3 regions of the Velazquezella soli genome follow, and region 3 is predicted to be linked to each of the others. Evidence: riboswitches for the same ligand, from Rfam matches in the RefSeq annotation. Region 3 holds a riboswitch; each other region holds the start of a gene.

Region 1 (7,007 bases), 830 kb from region 3:
ATGGCGGCCAGATTCTCGAGGCCCGATACATGGGAGACGGCAACCGGACCAACCTGAATTTCGATGATATCACCCGCGCCCTCAAGCTTGCGCGCGTAGCGGATGCGCTGTTGATCGGCCTGTTCGGCATCCTGGCGCTGCTCATCTGGCAATTTTGAGCAGTCCGTCGATATCGAGATGCTGCTCCATATGCGCGGCAAGGCGATCGAGAATGGCATCGACATTGGCTTCGTAATTCAGGCCCGACACGGTGCCGCCGAGACGCGACAGCCAGGCGGAACGCTGCCGGTCGTCGCAAAACAGTCCGTGCACATAGGTGCCGACCACCCTGCCATCTCTAGACGATGCACCTTCCGGAGTGCCGCCAATGCTCGAAAACGGACGCGAACAGTCGGCGCCAGTGGTATGACCCGTATGCATTTCGTAGCCGGCAAAGGATATCCCGTCGGAGCTGACGCCCGTCACCGCCTCCAGCCGCTTCGACGCCGAAAGCACGGTCTCGACATCGAGAAGCCCCAGCCCTTCCGCCGAACCGGGAGGACCTTCCGATCCCTCCGGATCCGATATCCGTCCGCCGAGCATCTGGTAACCGCCGCAAAGGCCAAGCACACGCCCGCCGCGCCTGTGATGAGCTGCGATATCCGTATCGAAGCCCGCTTCCCGCAGCGCCGCCAGATCCGCGATCGTGGCCTTGGAGCCGACCAGCAGCACGAGATCGCAGTCGCCGGGAATGGCCTCACCGCGGCGAACACGGATGAGCTCGACATCCGGCTCCGCTTCCAGCGGATCGAGATCGTCAAAATTGGAAATATGCGGCAGGATCGGCACCGCGATCCGCAACATCGCGCCGGGCTTGCGCGCAAACGACTGGGTAAGGCCGAGCGCATCTTCTGCCGGCAGAAGTGCTGCATCGGCGAAATGCGGCAAGAGGCCGATCGATTGCCAGCCGGTAAACGCACCGATCATCCGCATGCCCTCGGCAAACAAGGCCGGATCGCCGCGAAAGCGATTGACGATAAAGCCGTGGATCATTGCCGCGTCATCGGCATCGATGACGAGTTTCGTGCCGGCGAGGCTCGCGATCACGCCGCCCCGGTCGATATCGCCGATGAGAACCACCGGCACATCGGCAGCGCGGGCAAAGCCCATATTGGCGATATCGTTCTGGCGAAGGTTGATCTCCGAAGCGCTGCCCGCCCCTTCGACGAGGACGAGGTCTGCCCTGGCTTTCAGGATTTCGAAGCTCTCAAGCACCCGCGAAAGCAGTTTCGGCTTCAGATGCTGGTACTCGGCAGCCTTGGCATTGCCCTCGACCCTGCCCTGCACCACCACCTGGGCGCCGACTTCGCTCTGGGGCTTCAACAGAACCGGGTTCATATGGACGCTGAGCGGCACCCCCGCAGCCCTTGCCTGCAAGGCCTGCGCCCGGCCGATCTCCCCGCCATCAGCGGTGACCGCTGCATTGTTGGACATGTTCTGCGGCTTGAATGGGAGAACGCTTAAGCCACGCAGCGTGAAGACGCGGGCGAGCCCGGCGACGACCAGCGACTTGCCCACATCCGAGCCCGTCCCCTGAAACATGAGAGCGCGCGCCACCACCCGTCAGAACTCGATGCCGGCCTGGGCTTTGACGCCGGCCTTGAAGTGATGCTTGACGAGCGTCATCTCGGTCACCAGATCCGCCGCCTCGATCAGAGCCGGTTTTGCATTACGGCCGGTGACGACCACGTGCAGATCCGCCCGGCGCGCCTGTAACTGGGCAACGACCGTTTCGAGATCGAGATAATCGTAACGCAACGCGATATTGAGTTCGTCGAAAATGACGAGGCCGATCGTTTCATCCGCCATCAGTTCGAGTGCCATGCCCCAGGCCTTCTCGGCAGCGGCGATGTCGCGCTTGAGATCCTGGGTTTCCCAGGTAAAGCCCTCGCCCATTGTGTGCCAGGCGATGCGGTCGCCGAACACCGCAAGCGCCGGCTGCTCCCCGGTCGACCATGCGCCCTTGATGAACTGCACGATCCCGACGCGGCGGTTGTGGCCAAGCGTGCGCAGCGCCAGCCCGAAGGCCGCCGTCGACTTGCCCTTGCCGGAGCCGGTATGAACCATGAGGAGACCCTTTTCGACGGTCTTCTCCGCGACTTCGGCATCCTGAACCGCCTTGCGGTTTTCCATCTTCGCCCGGTGGCGCTGCTCGGTGGTCTGATCGATTTCCTTCAACGGACTGCAAGCTCCTTGGACGTGTTCGAGATTCCCTCACCTGCCCGGAAGCGCTCGCGGATGACGCCGGAAAGCGCTCCGAGAACGGCCCAGAAGACGAGGTTCGTCGCGTAGACGGCATTGACGAACCGCGCATGCAGTTCGATCGGCACCGCGGTGTCATGGGTCGGCGGCAGCGGTGCACCGATGATGTGCGGAGCAACCAGCAGGACGACCGCCAGAGCCGCAAGAAGGGCGGAACGGGTATAGGCAAGCAGCCCGAGGGCCAGGGCAGTGCAGACGGCCGTCGCAATCCACCAGATCTGCCGCGGTCCCAGTTCGGCGGCCGGCATGCCCGGAAGTTCCGGCGGCAGACCGAGGCCGGGTGCAAGGCTGACGGTGAGGAAGCCGGCAATGCCGAACATCAACCCGCCGCGCCATCCACCAAACCCGCCGTGTGCTTCGGCAATGGCGATGGCAACCAGCGCAAAACCGATGGCCGACAGTGCATTGGCGGCAGCCGTGTAGGCAAAGCGCTCGAGCCCGTCGGCCGGCGCCCATGCCTCTTCGGCGTGATGATGCTGAGCGGAAGCCGGCGCTGCAGTGCTGGCTGCCGTATCCGGAGCTGTGCCATGGCTATGTCCGGCAGCGCCGCCGGCATGTTCATAGGTCTCTGCCGCCAGAATAAGCGGCACGACGGAAAAGCTTTGCATCACAGTCATCAGAAGCCCGGACAAAAGCCCTGCGATCACCGCCGTGAGGACGATGTTACGAAACAGCGACATTGGGAAAATTCCTCTTAGTGGCAGGGAAAGGCCAGCGAGTGGCGCGTATCGTGGGCCGCATTGTGCACGGCCTCGATGTGCGAGAAGCCGACAAAGCCTACGATGAACAGGCCGAGTATGGCCGTCATGCCAAGAGGAATGATTTTCGATGCGGAAACGCTGGCTGCACCGGCAGCAGAGTTCGTAACCATGGACGTCGTCTTTCTGCCCTCCACCCGAGGACTTTCACTGTGCCTATCGTCTCCGGCAGGTCTCCTGGCTCGCGGATCGAACGCCTCTGACCCGCCTTCCCGGATGTCTCCAGTGGCATGTTGAGCAGAGACTTTCCGCTTACAGTTGCGGGGGCAGCCGCGGGTTTGACGTCAAGATATCGTCGCACCGCATTCCCTTCGATGAGCCCTCTCGGGCACCAAAGACAGGGTCACTATAGACGGTTTCCCCACACGGGCAATCGCCTTTGCGACATTGACACTGCCCTGCGACAAGGCTTAGGTGACTGCGATACGGTCCCTTGCCGGCAACAGTAGGGGCTAAGAGAGAATGCGGTGCGAACCCGGGATCATCTTTAAGATCCCATGGTTCAATGCCGCGGCTGCCCCCGCAACTGTAAGCGGCGAGCCATCCTGCCACTATGGCCACTGGAGAAATCCGGGAAGGCAGGCGGATGGTGACGACCCGCGAGCCAGGAGACCTGCCGTTCGAAAACGCGCCTTTCCGGGCGGGGTGCTCCGGTAAAGCTTCTTTCACTCTGCAGGATTGGCTTGCCTTCCTGTCGTGCACCCCGATGTTATTGGCTTGGGCGGTAGTGCGACACGATGGTGATTGACGAACGAAAAGACGAGCGCGATGCGTCCGCAGACGGCCTTGCCGGCGAGCCGGATGTGACGATTTTCGTCTGCACCAATTGTCGCGAGGCATCCGACAGCGAAGCGCGCCCGGGCATCGGCCTGATGGCAGCACTTCGCGAGGCAGCTGCCGGCAAGCCGCTTTCGGTTAAACCCGTGACCTGTCTCGCCAACTGCGAGAAAAGCCCAAGTGCTGCCTTCAGACATCGCTCCGGCTGGTCCTATGTCTTTGGTCATCTGTCGCTCGACAATGTCGAGGACATCGTGACCGGCGCGATGATGCTGGCTGATGACGAGCGCGGTTTCCTTCCCCTTCGCGGCCGCCCCATGTGCCTTCGCGGCAAGGGCATGACGGCCCGCATTCCCCCATTCCAGCACCACGAGGACCTGCCTTCATGAGCGTTTCATTCGACCGCGTTCCCTGCACCGTGATCACCGGGTTTCTCGGTGCCGGCAAGACAACGCTGATCCGTCACCTGATCGAAAACCTCAAGGGCAAGCGGCTCGCGATCATCGTCAACGAGTTCGGCGATGTCGGCATCGATGGCGACGTGTTGAAGAGCTGCGGCATCGAAAGCTGCCCTGATGACAACATTATCGAACTTGCCAACGGCTGCATCTGCTGCACCGTCGCCGACGACTTCGTTCCGGCGATCGACCAGATCCTGGCCCGCGAGCCCCGCGTCGATCAAATCCTGATCGAAACCTCGGGCCTTGCCCTGCCGAAGCCGCTCGTCCAGGCCTTCCAGTGGCCGGATGTGAAGGCCCGCGTCACCGTCGATGCCGTCATTGCCGTGGTGGATGGTCTGGCGCTCGCCCAAGGCCGCGTTGCCGACGATCACGAGGCACTGGAAGCGCAGCGCAGCCAGGATAGCTCGATCGACCACGACGACCCGGTCGAGGAAGTGTTCGAAGACCAGATCGCCTGCGCCGACATGATCGTGCTGACCAAGACGGACCTTCTCGACCAGGCTTCGCTTGCCGCCGCCAAGGGCCGCATTCAGGCGCATCTGCCACGGGCGGTGAAGATCGTGCCGGCTGCAAACGGCGCCGTCGATCCGAGCGTGCTGATCGGTCTCGGCCTTGCCGTCGAGGACGATATTGAAAACCGCAAGACCCATCATGACGACGAGCTGGATCACGATCACGACGATTTCGACAGTTTCGTCATCGATATTCCAGCCGTTGCCGATGCGGACGAACTCGCTGCCCGCATTTCCGCCACGGCGGAAGCGGAAAACGTGCTGCGCATCAAGGGTTTTGTCGACGTTGCCAACAAGCCTATGCGCCTTCAGGTCCAGGCGGTCGGTTCGCGCGTGAATCATTACTTTGACCGCGCCTGGGGCCCCGGCGAGACCCGCCAGAGCCGCCTCGTCGTGATCGGTGAAAAGGGGATGGACCGGGCGGCGATCGAAAAGATGCTGGCAGCATAAGAGGGCTGTAGAAGGAAAAGGATGCATATTCTCGCCACCACCTCGTCGTCGCTCGACGACCTGATCGAGCCGGTCGACCTTAACCAGTCGCCGGCGGATGTGGTGGTGCTGTCTTTTTCCGGCAGTGACCTGAACGGCATTGCAGCGGGTTGGAGCGATGGCAAGGCGAGCCTCTGCCTCACCAATATCTCCGACCTGCGCCATCCGATGTCCGTCGATCTGTGGCTCGAAAAGACCGCCGCCCACGCGCGCTTTATCCTGGTGCGCATTCTCGGCGGCTATGATCGCTGGGCCTATGGCGCCGATCAGCTGTCGCGACTGGCGAAGCGCAAGAAGATCCCGCTCGCGATGCTGCCAGGGGAATGCAGCATCAGCGACGACCGCCTGGCGGCTGCCTCGACAGTGCCCGATGCGACGCTGACGGACGTTCTTGCCTTCTTCCGCGAAGGCGGGCCGGACAATATGCAGCTTCTGGCGCGCCGCCTGGATGCCCTGGCAAGCGGCGACACGCAAAGCTTGCCGACCGCGACACCGATGCCGAAGCGGGGCTTCTACAAGCCCGGCCACGGCATCTCGACCGCCGATGAGCTTACTGCTGGTTTCCCGCCCGATGCGCAGCGGCTGCCGATCCTGTTCTACCGCTCCACCTTGCTTGCCAATGATGCGGCCCCGGTCGACGCGATGTACGAGGCGCTGGCCGCCCGCGGGTTCGCACCGATGCCGATGTTCGTCGGCGGCCTGAAGGATGCGGAAACCATCGGCTTTGTCGAACAGGCGATCGCAGAGCTCGATCCGGCCGCCATTCTCACCACGACCGCCTTTGCAAGTGCGACCGACGACAACGGCGACACGATTTTCGACCGCTCAGGGATTCCCGTCTTCCAGCTGGTCACCGCAACGACTCGGCGGGACGGATGGATGGAAGGCCGCCGCGGCCTCAACCCTTCTGATCTTGCCATGCATGTCGTGCTGCCGGAACTGGACGGCCGCATTCTCGCCGGCGCGATCTCGTTCAAGGCCGGCGACAAGACGGCCGATCTCATCAACCAGCCCGAACCTGACCGTATCGAACACGTCGCAGACCGGATCGCCGCCTTCCTTGCGATGAAGACCGTGTCCCGCGCCGAGCGAAAGCTCGTCATCCTGATGCCGGATTATCCGAATGCGCCGGGCCGCACCGGTTATGCCGTCGGCCTCGACGTGCCGCAAAGCGTTCTCACGATCCTCAGCACGCTATCGACAGCCGGCTACTCTATTTCCGATATCCCGCAAACCCCGCGCGCGCTTCTGGATCTTCTGGCCGCCAGGACAGTGCAATATCCGCTGGCAACCTACAGCCCTTCAGCTGGCATTGATTCCGCCTGGGGCGAGCCCGCAATGGATGCGGATCTGGAAGACGGTGCCTACCGTTTCCGCGCCGCGCAGTTCGGGAACGTCACGGTGGCGCTTGCCCCGGACCGCGGCCGCGATGCAGACCGCCGCGCCGACTATCACAGCCCCGACCTGCCGCCGCGCCATGCCCTCAATGCGTTCGGTCAGTGGATGCGTGATGCCGTGTGTGCCCATGCGATCGTTCATGTCGGCGCCCATGGCACGCTGGAATGGCTGCCTGGGAAAACCGTGGCGCTGTCGAAAGACTGCTTTCCGGAGCTTGTGACCGGTGGCCTGCCGGTCATCTATCCGTTCATCGTATCCAATCCCGGCGAGGCGGCGGTTGCCAAGCGGCGCATTTCCGCAGTGACCATCGG
Region 2 (7,007 bases), on a different contig from region 3:
CGACTGATATGCGGGCGCAAAGTAGCCATGTCCGTTCGCCTATTCGCTCTTGAGCGGAATCGAACTATCGACCCATTATTGAAACGTAATCTTATTGATTCCGTTCAACAATCTGACCAATATGCTTCACTGCCCCCGGTCGCACATCATCCGGCAGCTTCATTTCGGCCAGCGGCGCGTCACCAACTCGCACGACCATGACCATGCCCATGTCGTAGTGCGGCGTGCACATGATCCCGTAAAAGCCTTCCTCGGTGAAGGTGACTTCGATCTCCTGATTGATCTTGCCCTTGAACGGAGTGGCTCCTTTCGGGAGGAAATCCTTGATCGTAGCTGCATTATGCCCCCGCTGCGTCGCCAGGAACTTCACCATGTCACCTGGTTTCAGCGACAGGAAATCCGGTTCGAAAGCCATGCCGCCGGTGGCATTGCCGTTCAGCATCTTTACTTCGAAAGTCTCGGCATGGGCAGCGACTGGCGCCAGAGCCAGGAGAGTGGCAAAGAAAATGGATCGCATGAGAACCTCATTGAATGGATTGGAACCGGATCAGGCTTGAGCCATCCGTGTCTTCGATAAAACGGGCCGTGACACCAAAAACGTTGCGGATCAGGTCGAGCGTCAGAATCTCGGCAGGAGTCCCCAAGGCCAGAAGCGCACCTTTCGACATTACGCCGATGCGGTCGCAGGTCATCGCCTGATTGAGATCATGGAGCGCGATCACCGACGTGACGGGAAGCGCCTTGACGAGACCGAGGATAGAGAGCTGATGCTGAATATCGAGATGGTTGGTCGGCTCGTCGAGCAGCAGGATTTTAGGCTGCTGTGCGAGCGCACGGGCGATATGGACGCGCTGTTTTTCCCCACCTGACAGTGTGTGCCACGATCGCTTTTCCATGCCGGCCATATCGACCTGTCGCAGGGCCTCTGCGACGATCCAATCATCCCCTGCCGACCACGGCTGCAGCGCCGACAGCCACGCCGTTCGACCGAGCTCTACCGCGTCGAGGACAGTCAGTCGCTCGAGCGTATCGCTTTGCTGCTCGACAAAGGCCAAGGTCTGACCAACCTGTCGCCGGTTCATCCGCGCCATGGCTTGGCCTTGAAGCGAGACGCCACCTGATGATAGTGTGAGGATGCCGGCCAGCAGTTTCAACAGGGTCGATTTGCCGGAACCGTTCGGCCCGATCAATCCAAGCGTCTCTCCGTCCTGTACGTCGAGAGATACCTTTTCCAGGATGCTGGTACCGCGGACCTTCCAGCTCAAACTGTCAGCGGTGAGGATCATCGAATGCGCCTTCCGCGAATGAGGATGATGGCGAATCCCGGTGCGCCGACAAGGGCGGTGATGACGCCGATCGGCAGGACCTGATTGGGCACCAGCACCCGCGAGCCGATATCGGCAAGCACGAGAAAAACCGCTCCCATCAGCGCCGACACGGGCAGAAGGCGGGCGTGACGCGGCCCGACGAGAAAGCGCGCGGCATGGGGAATAACGATGCCGACGAAACCGATCGATCCGACAATGCTGACCATGACAGCGGTCATCATCGCCGCCGTTCCGATAACGATCGCCTGGATCTTTCGGACGGGCACTCCGAGAGAGGCCGCGGAGTCCGCACCGAAGGTGAAGGCATCCAGCGCCCGGCGATGCCACATGCAAATACAGACACCCAGAATGGCGATCGGAACGGCCAGCATGACATCGTTCCAGCGTACGCCGCTGAGGTTCCCCATCAGCCAGAACATCACGCCGCGCACCTGCTCAGCATTGGCGGATCGGGTGATGATGAAGGAGGTCAGGGCATTGAAGAGTTGCGAACCGGCGATGCCGGCGAGGATGATCAGCCCGGTCGCCTGAATGCCGACACCGCCGCCTGCAGCGCGCGCCAGCATCACCACCAGAAGAAAGGCGATGAGCGAACCGGCAAAGGCACCAAGCGAGAGCGAAAGAAGTCCACCGCCGATACCCAAGATCAGGATGGTGACAGCACCCGTTGATGCACCAGCGGAGATACCGAGAATATACGGATCAGCCAGCGTATTGCGCAGCATCGCTTGCAGGACGACGCCGGACACGGCCAGTGACGCACCGCAGCAGGCCGCCACGATGGCGCGTGTGAGCCTATAGTTCCAGATGATGCCAGCGTCGATCGAATCGATGGCATAGGATGCGCCGAACATCTTGTTGGCCAGCGTCTGGCCGACAAGATGGATCGGCATGGACGTCTCCCCGACGGAGACGCCCAGCGCAATGGCCATGAGGAGCAGGAGGACGGAGCCGGCCAGATAACCGATCAGGCGCGTGGCGATCCTCCCGTCCCGCTCCACTGCGATATCGGTCACTGCTTGCCCTTAATGTCTTCAAGCGCGTCGGCGACAGTTTCAATGCCGGTCGGGATGCGAATGCCGGCATGGACGGCGTGGGCATCGACCACGACGATATTGCCGTTCTTGACGGCCTCCATCTCACGGGTCACCGGATCGCTCTTCAGGTAGTCGAGCTTAACCTGATAGTCGTCGGCCGGATAACGGCGGCGATCCATGCGCGCGATGATGATGACATCCGGATTGGCCTTGGCGATCGTCTCCCAACCGACGGACGGATATTCCTCATCGCTCTCCACCACGTTCTTCACGCCGAGCGTATTCATGATAAAGCCGGGAATACCCTTCTGGCCAGCGACAAAGGGATCGAGATCGATATCGGCGCTGGAGAACCAGAAGACGGCAGAAACGTCCTTCAGATCGAGCGACTTCGCCTTTGCGGCAGCGGCGGACACGCGTGAGCGAAGCTGTTCTTCGAGCTTGTCACCGCGATCCTGCACGTCGAAAATCGTCGAGAGTTCATCGACGGCGCGGTAAACCGTGTCGATCGAGAACGGGACTTTGCGCGAACCGTCGCCGCCCGACATGTTGTCCTTGCCGACGCAATCGGCGGGCATGGCATAGACATTGATGCCGAGCTCGTTGAACTGCTGGCGCGTGCCGACCACGCCCTGCGGGCCGACATGGACCTCGAACTGGGTCGTCACCAGCTCGGGCTTCTTGGAAGCCACGGCTTCGAAACCGGGATGGTTGTCCGCCAGACGCGGCACCTTGGCATTGACGTCCTTGAACTCCGGCAGAACCTCGTTGAACCAAACCGACGTGCCAACAACTTTGTCGCCGAGGCCGAGCTCATAGAGCATCTCAGTCGTCGACTGGCCGACGGTTGCAACGCTTTTAGGCGCAGCATTGAAGGTCAGTTCCTGACCGCAATTGCTGATCTTGAGCGGATAGGTCGTCGAGGCAGCATAAGCGCCCGAGCTCGCGAACAGAAGGGTCGAAAAGGCAAGCGCTGCCTTGAGTTTCGTCATGATCAATCTCCGGTCAGTGAAAAGGACCCGATCGGGGATCGTCGAGACGGCATGGGACACCCGCCTGCCAGTTTTCACCGCCATTCGAAACAGCACGCAAGAACGCTGCAAACATCCGCTTCCTCCTCCGGACACCCCGCCGGCATTAGTTTACCCAGGTGTCGGCAGGTCTCCTGACTGGCGGGTCGCTGCGTCCTTTCGCCTTCCCGGGCAAAGCGCCCAGTGGCCGATGAAAGGATGCTCGCCGCCTACAGTTGCGGGGGCAGTTTCGTTTGACGGATCGCTCCGTTTCGAATTCCCTGTTCGTCCCTTACGGGAACCGACGGTTGAAAGCTATACAGGCTTGGATTTGCCACGCAAGCTTTGGATCTGCGTCAGCGCGGCTTTGTCGCTGTCAGCACGAAATATTCGATCTGCTGTGTGCTATCATCGTAGACGGCACCATAGGGATGCGTTTCAAAGAGATGCTTCCACGACTGCACGTCGCCGAAGCCAGCCTCATGCAGCAGTGCACGCGCATCAATATCCGTCAGGCCGTTAAAAAACGGCAGTTCCTTGCCGAACTCAACTGCGCTGTCGTTTTTGCGATGCAGGAACCACAGGCCGTCCGACACCAGAAGCTTGCCACCGGGCCTCAGGATGCGGTGAGCCAGGGACAGCGCACCCGCCGGGTTCTCAAGCGTCCATAGAACATTGCGCAAGGTAACGATATCGACGCTCGCGTCAGGAATTTCGGCGTCATCCATCGTCGAATGGACAAAGGTCAGGTCGAGGCCGCGGGCCTCGGCATCTTGACGCGCGTGGGACAGCATGCCCTCTGAACCATCCACTGCGGTGACCCGATGGCCGAGCTCCGCGAGCAACAATGCGCAGGCCCCTGTGCCGCATCCAAGATCGACAGCATCGCGGATGTTGTCACCGAGTGCAGCGGAGAACACGCGTTTCCAGTCGTCGTGATGACGTTTGTGTGAGGCCGCACCGTTGAAGCGATGGGCGCGCCCGTTCCAGTGATCGGACATAGCCTTGGCAGTGTTCGGGGCAGCTTTCATAAGACCATCTTTCAGAGCTTCGAGACCGCTCGCAACGTTCGCGGTGTGAATTGTCTGCCACAAAGGCGAAGTCGAACCAAGCCTTGACTGACACGCTGCTCGCCCGCCACGCGTCAAATTGTCACCACGCTTGCGACACATTGCGCCGTCCCGATCGAGGGAGTATGACATCCGTCAGGTTTCACGGGCAGATCGATGAGATGATCCGGAATTTTGGGCATTTGCGGCAATGGGGGCTGTGCATCGCATGCGCACTCGCATTCCTTTTGCTCGGGTTCGCCCATAAGACACCTGTCCTCGACGCTGGCCCAATTCCAGCCAGCGAAATTGCCGCCTACATTCTTCCTGACGGAACTTTGCCAGTGCTTTGCCTTCCATCAGAAGATGGCAAGACACATCAGCATGGCCAGAAGGCCGGCGGATTTTGCGAAGCTTGCCGACTGGCCGCCGCAACTATCCTGCCGACGCCCACCGACACATTTGGCGCGCCCATCCTGCGCGAAGTCGCACATGCTCAATCAGTAGCAATCGAGCTTGCACCCCGCTCCTTCCTACCATCCGGCGCCTCCGCCAGAGGCCCTCCCCTCGCTATCTGACATTTGATCGTCTGCCCTATCGATCGTCTCTCCGAGAGGGGGAGTAGCAATCGATAGCCGTCTGCGTTCGCTCTCCGCTGCGCTTTCGTAGCCAGCAGAGCGTCTGACGGCAGAAATCCGGCAGATTGCGCCTTCGTCCCCGCCGGACGGAGCATCGCTCAGGCGCACGATCAATCCAACATCCATTCAACGCAGCGACATCGTACCAGAGGGGATACGTATGACCGTGATCGCAGAACCCACGGCGGGAAAAGCCGACAATCGCAGCACGCGCGACTTCTACAACACCGCCTGGCGCTGGCATTTTTATGCCGGACTGTACGTCGCGCCTTTTCTTCTGATACTCGCCGTAACAGGGCTCATCATGCTTTGGTCATCGGTCCTGGTGGGGCGTGACGGAGAAAAATTTTACACCGTCGCCCCCGCGCACCAGGCGCTTGCCGTCTCGCAACAGGCTGAGGCGGCAAAAGCTGCCGTGCCAAGAGGTGCTGTAACCCAGTACATCGTGCCCCGCTCGGAAACACAGCCGGCCGTCTTTCGCGTCAATTCGGGCGAAAAGGCAACCATGGTGGCTGTCGATCAATATCGGGGAACGGTTATCGGAACATGGGATCGCCGTGATGCGCTCTACGATCTGGCCAATCTCATCCATGGGACCTTGCTGATTGGAACAGTCGGCGACCGACTGATTGAGATAGCCGCGGGTTTCGGCATCGTTCTCATCATCACGGGTCTTTATTTGTGGTGGCCACGCGGCGAACGCAGTCTGGCGAAATCGCTTATCCCGCAGTTTCGTGGCCGGCAAGTTTGGAAATCACTGCACCAGACTGTGGGTGTTTACATCGCCCTCATCCTTTTCGCCTTTCTCCTTTCCGGCCTGACGTGGGCTGGGGTCTGGGGTGAGAAGATGACACAGGCCTGGAGCACATTTCCTGCGGAAAAATGGGATAATGTGCCGCTGTCGGATGTCACCCATGCGAGTATGAACCATGAGGGCGTCAAGCAGGTTCCGTGGGTGCTGGAACAGACCCCGATGCCCGCATCTGATCCCCATGCTGCGCATAATGGCCACGCAATGCCATTAGCCTCTAACGCCTCGGGCGTGGACGCGGTTGTCGCTCAGGCAAGATCGCTTGGGTTCGGCGGGCGCTTCCAGCTCTCCTTTCCGAGTGGGGAAACCGGTGTGTGGACAATCGCTCGCGACACGATGAGTAATGACAGCGCCGATCCCGTTTCCGACCGCACCATGCATATCGACCAGTATAGCGGCAAGGTTCTCGCTGATATCCGCTACGAGGACTACGGCGCCGCGGGCAAGGCCATGGCAGTCGGCATTGCGCTGCACGAGGGCGATATCGGTGTCTGGAATATCGCTCTCAACACGCTCTTCTGTCTTTCCATCATCTTCCTGTCGGTCAGCGGCATCGTCATGTGGTGGAAACGCAGGCCCGCCGGCGCCATCCGTCTCGTTGCTCCGGTCACTCCGGAGAAGATGGCTCTCTGGAAGGGGGCAGCCATTGTCATGCTGGCCGTATCGCTTCTGTTTCCGCTGACAGGCCTCGTCCTCGTCGCCGTGTTGGTGCTCGACCTTTTCGTCATCCGCCACATCAAGCCGCTCAAACGCGCGCTCACCTGAGAAAGACCGAAATGCCGAATTCATTCCAAGGAGGATCCTTCATGTCATTCACCCGAATCAAAATCTTCGCCGCGGTTCTTGCCCTGTCGCTTCCGGTCTCGGCGCTCGCACATCACGTCGATGGTCACGTCAAGGGCGACATCAAGGTCGAGTCCGCCTATTCCCGCGCCATGCTGCCGGTCGCCAAGGTCGGCGGCGGCTACCTGACGATCGTCAATAGCGGCGCAGCAGACCGCCTTGTCAGTGCCACCTCCGATCGTGCCGGCGAGGTCCAGATTCACGAGATGAAGATGGATGGCGGCGTCATGGAAATGCGGGAATTGAAGGATGGCGTTGCCGTTCCGGCTCACGGCTCTGTCGAATTCAAAC
Region 3 (7,007 bases):
CTAACTGCACGCGCTGACGCTCGCCACCCGACAGCGTATGCCAGAACTGCTCGTGGCGATCATCCAGCCCGACGCGCACCAAGGCTTCGGTCACGATCCGGTCGTCCTCTTGCGTCCATGGCGACAGCGCCGACCGGTATGGTGTGCGTCCAAGCCGGACCACGTCGATGACGGTGACATTCGCCTCGGTTGCCGAATGCTGTTCGACCACGGAAACCCGGCGGGCGAGCTCGCGCCGTCCGAAACCGCTCATCGGCTTGCCATCGAGCGTGACCTTGCCGGCGGCGGGTGGCCGCAGACCCGCAAGCAGGCGGATCAGTGACGACTTGCCGGAACCATTGGGCCCGATCAGCCCGAGCGTCCGGCCCTCATCGACCGACACGGTGACGCCATCGACGATCACCTTGCGCCCGGCGAGCCAGCGAACCGCACTGGCGGCCAAAACCGGGGCGGAGACGGTATCGGTTGTCATGCGACCCTCCTCGCCCGGTAGAGAATGACGCAGAAGAAGGGAACGCCGACCAGCGCCGTCACCACCCCGATCGGCAGGATCTGCGGTGCGATGACGATGCGCGAGACGATATCGGCGAGCACCATGAACAGCGCCCCGATCAGCGCACAGGCCGGCAGAAGCCGGATATGGCCGGGGCCGACGATAAACCGGGCGGCATGCGGAATGACGAGCCCAACAAAGCCGATCGCGCCGACCATACTGACGATCGTCGCCGTCATCAGCGCCGTGACAAGCAACAGCACCACGCGGACCCTCCGTACCGCAATGCCGAGCGAACGCGCCGCATCCTCGCCGAAGGTAAACGCATCGAGCGCCCGCGCATGCCAGATGCAGACGACGAGCCCGACGGTCACGACCGATGCGGCAAGCGTCACCTCCGGCCAGCGGACGCCGGCAAGGCTGCCGAGCAGCCAGAACATCACGCTGCGCGCCTGTTCGGCATTGGCAGAGGTCGAGACAATGTAGGAGGTGAGCGCGTTGAACAATTGCGAGGCGGCGACGCCGGCCAGAATGGTCCGGTCCGCCGTCTGGCGTCCGCTCGACAACATTACCACGAAGACGAAGGCGATCAGCGCGCCGGCAAAGGCTCCGGCGGAAAGCGAGATCGCGCCCGCGCCAAAGCCGAGCAGCATGACGCTGACCGCACCGGTCGATGCCCCAGCCGAGATGCCGAGCACGTAAGGCTCGGCCAGCGAGTTCCGCAGCAGAGACTGGAGGATCGCCCCCGACAGCGCCAGGCCGGCGCCGCAAAACGCCGCGACCAGTGAGCGCGACAGGCGATAGTCCCAGATCACCGCTTCCTGGATGCGCGGCAAGGCCACGGCCGTAAAGCCGAGCCGGTTTGTCACCGCAGAAATCGTCGTCTCCATGGGAATGGTCATCTCACCGATCGCCACCCCGGCAACGATGGCGACGAGAAGCGCCGATAGCACGAGGAACACGCCTGCGGCACCTAGCGCCCAACGTCCGATACGGGATCGCGTCACTTGGGGCGCCTGGGCAGGTCGGGCAAATTCGCCTCATCGACGATGGCGGAAACAGGGAAAGATATCATCTCCCGCCGCACCCTAATTCGCAAGGCCGAAGGACTGGATGCCCCGGGCGAGCGTCTCGATGCCCTCGATCGTGCGGATCGTCGGGTTCATCGACTGGGCGTCCATCATCACGAAACGCTTCTTTCTCACCGCATCCAGCTGGCTGACGACGGGATCAGTCTCGAGGAACTTGATCTTCACGGCAGGATCATCCGCGGCATAGCGGCGACGGTCCATGGTGGCTACGACGATGACGGAGGGGTTGGCCTCAGCAATCGTTTCCCAGCCGACCAGCGGCCATTCTTCTTCCGTCGTCACCACATTGCGGGCGCCGATCGTGTTGAGGATATAGGCCGGTGCGCTGTTCTTGCCCGCGATAAAGGCGTCGCCCTTGGTCTCTTTGCTGGAATACCAGAAGACGATCGGCAGGTTCTTTAGCTCAACGCCCTTGATCGATGCGACGGCTGCGGCTTCGCGCTGTTTCAGGTCTGCGATCAGGGCCGTGCCCTTGTCCTCGACGTCGAAGATCTTCGAGAGCTCGGTAATCTCGCGGTAGATCAGGTCCATCTTGAACAGTTCGTTGCGAACGCCGTCCCCGCCATCGACATTGGTCTTGGCGACGCAATCGGCGGGCGAGACATAGGTGTTGATGCCGAGATCGGAAAACTGCTCGCGCTTGCCGACGGACCCCATCGGCCCGACATGCCACTCGAACTCGGCAGCAACCAGATCCGGTTCGAGACCGACGACCGATTCAAAGCTCGGGTCGTTGTCGGCAAGCCGTTTGATCTTCGCATCCACCTCTGCATAGGGCGAAAGCACCGGCCCGACCCAGACGGCAGTGCCCGCCACCTTGTCGGCCAACCCGAGCGAATAAAGCACTTCGGTCATGCCCTGACCGATCGAAACGATCTTCTGGGGCGCGTTCTCGAACGTGACGGGGCGACCGCAATTCTCGATCGTCAGCGGGTAGCTGGTCGGTGCGGCAAAGGCGAATGTGGGAAGTGCCGCAACTAAGGCGGCGATAAGCCCTGATTTCATGTCCTGTCCTTTAATAATCGGAAAAAAGGGCAGGACGACCTGAAGCCGCATCGCGGCTCGACGTCAAAATGGCGCACGAGCGCATTGCTTGCGTCATAATCATCTCCCTGCCGGAACCCCTCGTCCGGTGTTGGTTGTCCATGCCACGGCAGGTCTCCTGACTTGCGGCTCGAACGCCTTCCATCGCCTTCCCGATCGGATGATCAGTGGTATCGATGGCTGGCTCGCCGCTTACAGTTGCGAGGGCAGTCGCGGACTTGGCCCGAAAGCCTCACCGCATTCCCTTTTCATCTGCGATTGCAGAACCGTAGCGCTCCAACTGATAGGGAACACGCCGGTGCTTGTCCAGAGCGATCCCCGCGCGATCTCTGCCGTTGCTGAGTGTAATAGTATAACATACCAATTTACGCAACGGTCTATTTTGGATTGGTCGCGACCTTTGTGAGGCGCTCAATTCAGGGATGCTGTACATTAAATCGCGATGACATCGCCCTCACCCTACTCCTGCCTCTTTGGCCTGACAGCGCTCTGGTCTATGACCTTGCGGACAGATAGCCTGCGGGGCGATTCGCCGTCCTTCTGGTATGGGACGACCGGAAGGAGCTGAAGGAGACGAAGATGACGGATATTAAGAGCGGCTTGACCGAATTGAAACCGCAGATAACCGTGATCGGTGTCGGAGGCGGTGGCGGTAACGCGATCAACAACATGATCACGGAAAATCTCCACGGCGTGGAATTCATCGCCGCCAATACGGATGCCCAGGTTCTGGCAACATCCAAGGCGTCGCGCCGAATCCAGCTGGGTGCGCAGGTGACCGAAGGTCTCGGTGCTGGCTCGCTGCCGGATATCGGCCGCGCGGCGGCCGAAGAATCGATCGACGAGATCATGGATCATCTCGCCGGCTCGCACATGTGTTTCGTCACCGCCGGCATGGGCGGCGGCACCGGAACGGGTGCGGCCCCCGCGATTGCACGCGCAGCACGCTCTGCCGGCATCCTGACGGTTGCGGTCGTCACAAAACCCTTCTCGTTTGAAGGGCACCGCCGCATGAAGACGGCCAACGAGGGTATCGAAGCCCTGCGTGAAGCCGCCGATACGGTCATCGTCATTCCGAACCAGAACCTGTTTCGCATTGCCGACGCCAAGACCAGCTTCGCCGACGCCTTCATGATCGCGGACCGCGTGCTGTTTTCGGGCGTCAGCTGCATCACCGACCTGATCGTCAAGGAAGGCCTGATCAACCTCGACTTCGCCGACGTGAAATCGGTGATGAAGGGCATGGGTCGTGCGATGATGGGAACCGGCGAAGCTTCCGGCGATGGCCGCGCGCTGATCGCCGCCGAAGCCGCCATCGCCAATCCGCTGCTCGACGACATCTCGATGAAGGGCGCCAAGGGCGTGCTCATCTCGATCTCAGGCGGTACCGACATGACACTGTTCGAAGTCGATGAAGCTGCGAGCCGCATCCGTGACGAAGTCGAAGCCGAGGCCGACATCGTCGTCGGCGCGATCTTCGACAAGAACCTCGACGGCAAGTTCCGCGTGTCGGTCGTCGCAACCGGCCTCAACGGCAACCAGCAGGGCTCTTCGTCCCCGACTGCGCAGTACTAAGATCAGTCTCAGCTAATAAAAAAACGCTCCGTGGACATCCGCGGAGCGTTTTTTGTTTGTCAGACCCGAAGCCGATCAGCTTCTCGGCTTGAGATTTTCAGGGTCGTAGAGCGGCTTGTAACCGACCGCTGCGACTTCCACCGGGAAGGCCTCGTTGAAATAATCCACCGTCAGTTTCCGGCCGACCTGGCAATGCGACCAGGGCAGATAGGCGAGCGCGATGTTCTTGCCGATCGTCGGGCCGTAGGCGATCGAGGTCGTATAGGAACGCCGTCCAAGGTCGTCGATTAGAACCTCGCCCGTGTCAGGATCCATCACCGGCAGCGAGCCGACCGGATAGCGGGCGACACCGGACGCATCGACATTGTCGGTCATCAAGAGCGTGCAGAGCATCGCCGGCTGATGGTCGCGGGCCTTGTATTCGAGATGCTTCGCCTTGCCGCAAAAATCGGCTTCCTTGACCTTTGGACGGGCAAGATCCGCTTCGATCAGGTTGTACTGGGTCAGGAGATCGCCGTTCTGCAGGCGCAGGCTCTTTTCCATGCGGCGTGAGTTGGCATAGGTTTCGACGCCGAAGGCCATCACGCCGGTGGCACGCAGCGCATCCCAGACGGCAACGCCGTCCTCGTATTTCATATGCAGTTCCCAGCCCTGCTCGCCCACATAGGAGATGCGGAACGCCGTGACATGCTTGCCGGCGATCTCGATCGGCTTGATCGCGGCGAAGGCGAAGTTCTCGACATCGAGACCTTCAGGGTCGGCCACGACCTTCTTGAGGTTTTCGCGAGCGTTCGGGCCCCAGATGCCGATGGTGATGAACTTTTCCGAGACATCGGTAATGGTGACGTTGAGGCCACGATCCTGCGCGACACGCTTCATGTAGAGCAGGTCCCGCGGGCCGGCATCGGCGCCGTTGACGAGACGGCCGCGGTCAGCCAGACGGAAGACGGTGAAATCTGCCCGCACCATGCCCTCGTCGTCGAGGAAGTGGGTGTAGATACCCTTGCCGATATTGCCGTCGCCACCGATCTTGGCCGCACACAGCCATTCGAGCAGCTCGACATGGTCGGGCCCCTCGATATCGACCATGTGGAAATGCGACAGGTTGACGATGCCGCAATCCTCGCTCATCGCCAGATGCTCGGCATTCGACACGCGCCAGAAGTGGCGGCTGTCCCACTCGTTTTCGCGCTTCGGCACCCGGTCGCCGTATTTCTCCAGCAGATGCTCGTTGGCCGCGTAGCCGTGGGCACGCTCCCAGCCGCCGAGTTCCATGAAGTAACCGCCGAGTTCCTGTTCGCGGTCGTGGAACGGCGAACGCTTGGCGCCGCGGCCCGTCGCATAGGGTTCGCGCGGATGAACGGCCGGGAAATAGATCTTCTGGGCCGCCTCAAAGGTGCGCCCCTCGATGAACTCTTCCGTCAGCTGATGCGGATAGAAGCGCGCGTAATCAATGGAGTTGTGGTCGATCTCGGTGCGGCCGTCGGTCATCCAGTCGGCGATCAGCTTGCCATAGGCCGGGCCGTCCTTGACCCAGATGGCAACGCAGTACCAGAGCCCGCGCACCTTCTGGCTTTCGCCGCAGGAGGCACCGCCGCCGGCCGACACCTGCAAGAGGCCGTTGAACGAATGCCCTTCGTTATAGCCGAGTTCGCCGAGGATCGGCGTCAGCTCGATCGCCTTTTCCAGCGGCTCGATGATCTGTTCCATGTCGAGATCGCGCTGCGACGGCGACAGCCGCGCTTCGTGCTTTTCAAGAATGTCGCGGGGATGACAGAGGCGCGGATGGGTGGTCTCGTAGTAACCCCACTCGATCTGACCACCCTCGGTCGTCTTCGGATCGCCGGTGTCGCGCATATAGGCCGAATTGCCCTGGTCGCGCAAAAGCGGATAGCCGATTTCCTTGCCGGTGCCTTCGAACTCGTTATAGGGCCCGAAAAAGGTCAGCGGATGATCGACCGGCATGACCGGCAGATCCTCGCCCGCCATTTCGGCAATCAGCCGGCCCCAGATGCCGGCGCAGACGACGACATGGTCGGCCATGATCGTGCCGCGGTGGGTGACGACGCCCTTGATGCGGCCGCCCTCGATAATCAGAGACTGCGCCGCCGTATTGCCGAATACCTTGAGCTTTCCGGCTTTTTCGGCGGCGTCCACCAGCTTGCCGGCGACTGTCTGCGAGCGCGGAATGACGAGACCGGCATCTGGATCAAACAGACCGCCCTGCACCTGATCTTCCTCGATCAGCGGGAACATCGCCTTGATCTCGGACGGCGAGACGTAATGCGCCCGGGTGCCGAAGGCTTTGGCAGAGGTCAGCTTGCGCTTGATCTCTTCCATCCAGGCATCGTCGCCGGTGCGGGCGACTTCGAGGCCGCCGATGCGGGCGTAGTGCCCCATCTTCTCGTAGAAATCCACCGAATACTGGGTGGTCCAGACCGACAGGTAGTCATGGCTGGTCGTGTAGCAGAAGTCCGAGGCATGCGCGGTCGACCCGATATCGGTCGGGACCCCAGACTTGTCGATGCCGACGATATCGTCCCAGCCGCGCTCGACAAGGTGATGCGCGATCGACGCACCGACGATGCCACCGAGCCCGATGATGACGACCTTAGCCTTTTGCGGAAATTCTGCCATTGCATGCCCCAACCGAGTGAAGCCGCGATACTAGAGGGACAGACGCGACAGGTCACCTCAGATTACGACATCAAAAACTGTTGCAGCGCCACGCACGCCCGAAGAGGTATATGAGGAACTTCTTGGCCCCTTCTCCTGTTTAGCACTCGATAAAATGGTAACAGGGG

What was found. Region 3 has a riboswitch for cobalamin ahead of AC0JZ8_RS10350 (ABC transporter substrate-binding protein). Riboswitches for the same ligand answer to the same signal wherever they lie in the genome.
Region 1: it holds a riboswitch for cobalamin, as region 3 does, so the genes downstream of both, AC0JZ8_RS06405 (CbtB domain-containing protein) here and AC0JZ8_RS10350 (ABC transporter substrate-binding protein) in region 3, are expected to answer to the same signal.
Region 2: it holds a riboswitch for cobalamin, as region 3 does, so the genes downstream of both, AC0JZ8_RS02665 (ABC transporter substrate-binding protein) here and AC0JZ8_RS10350 (ABC transporter substrate-binding protein) in region 3, are expected to answer to the same signal.

What each region holds. Positions count from the first base shown of each region.
Region 1 is NZ_CDRNXF010000004.1:572,422-579,428, reverse strand. It holds gene cbiB (adenosylcobinamide-phosphate synthase CbiB) at 1-158, shown strand, start outside; gene AC0JZ8_RS06420 (cobyric acid synthase) at 142-1,599, opposite strand; gene cobO (cob(I)yrinic acid a,c-diamide adenosyltransferase) at 1,603-2,217, opposite strand; gene AC0JZ8_RS06410 (CbtA family protein) at 2,214-2,981, opposite strand; gene AC0JZ8_RS06405 (CbtB domain-containing protein) at 2,996-3,172, opposite strand; cobalamin riboswitch at 3,210-3,410, opposite strand; cobalamin riboswitch at 3,468-3,694, shown strand; gene AC0JZ8_RS06400 (DUF1636 family protein) at 3,797-4,225, shown strand; gene cobW (cobalamin biosynthesis protein CobW) at 4,222-5,259, shown strand; gene cobN (cobaltochelatase subunit CobN) at 5,281-7,007, shown strand, end outside.
Region 2 is NZ_CDRNXF010000002.1:186,883-193,889, forward strand. It holds gene AC0JZ8_RS02650 (pseudoazurin) at 92-442, opposite strand; gene AC0JZ8_RS02655 (ABC transporter ATP-binding protein) at 525-1,286, opposite strand; gene AC0JZ8_RS02660 (FecCD family ABC transporter permease) at 1,283-2,260, opposite strand; gene AC0JZ8_RS02665 (ABC transporter substrate-binding protein) at 2,341-3,357, opposite strand; cobalamin riboswitch at 3,504-3,696, opposite strand; gene AC0JZ8_RS02670 (class I SAM-dependent methyltransferase) at 3,732-4,376, opposite strand; gene AC0JZ8_RS02675 (PepSY-associated TM helix domain-containing protein) at 5,223-6,638, shown strand; gene AC0JZ8_RS02680 (copper chaperone PCu(A)C) at 6,680-7,007, shown strand, end outside.
Region 3 is NZ_CDRNXF010000004.1:1,403,363-1,410,369, reverse strand. It holds gene AC0JZ8_RS10360 (ABC transporter ATP-binding protein) at 1-472, opposite strand, end outside; gene AC0JZ8_RS10355 (FecCD family ABC transporter permease) at 469-1,500, opposite strand; gene AC0JZ8_RS10350 (ABC transporter substrate-binding protein) at 1,582-2,589, opposite strand; cobalamin riboswitch at 2,720-2,914, opposite strand; gene ftsZ (cell division protein FtsZ) at 3,208-4,203, shown strand; gene AC0JZ8_RS10340 (GcvT family protein) at 4,279-6,840, opposite strand.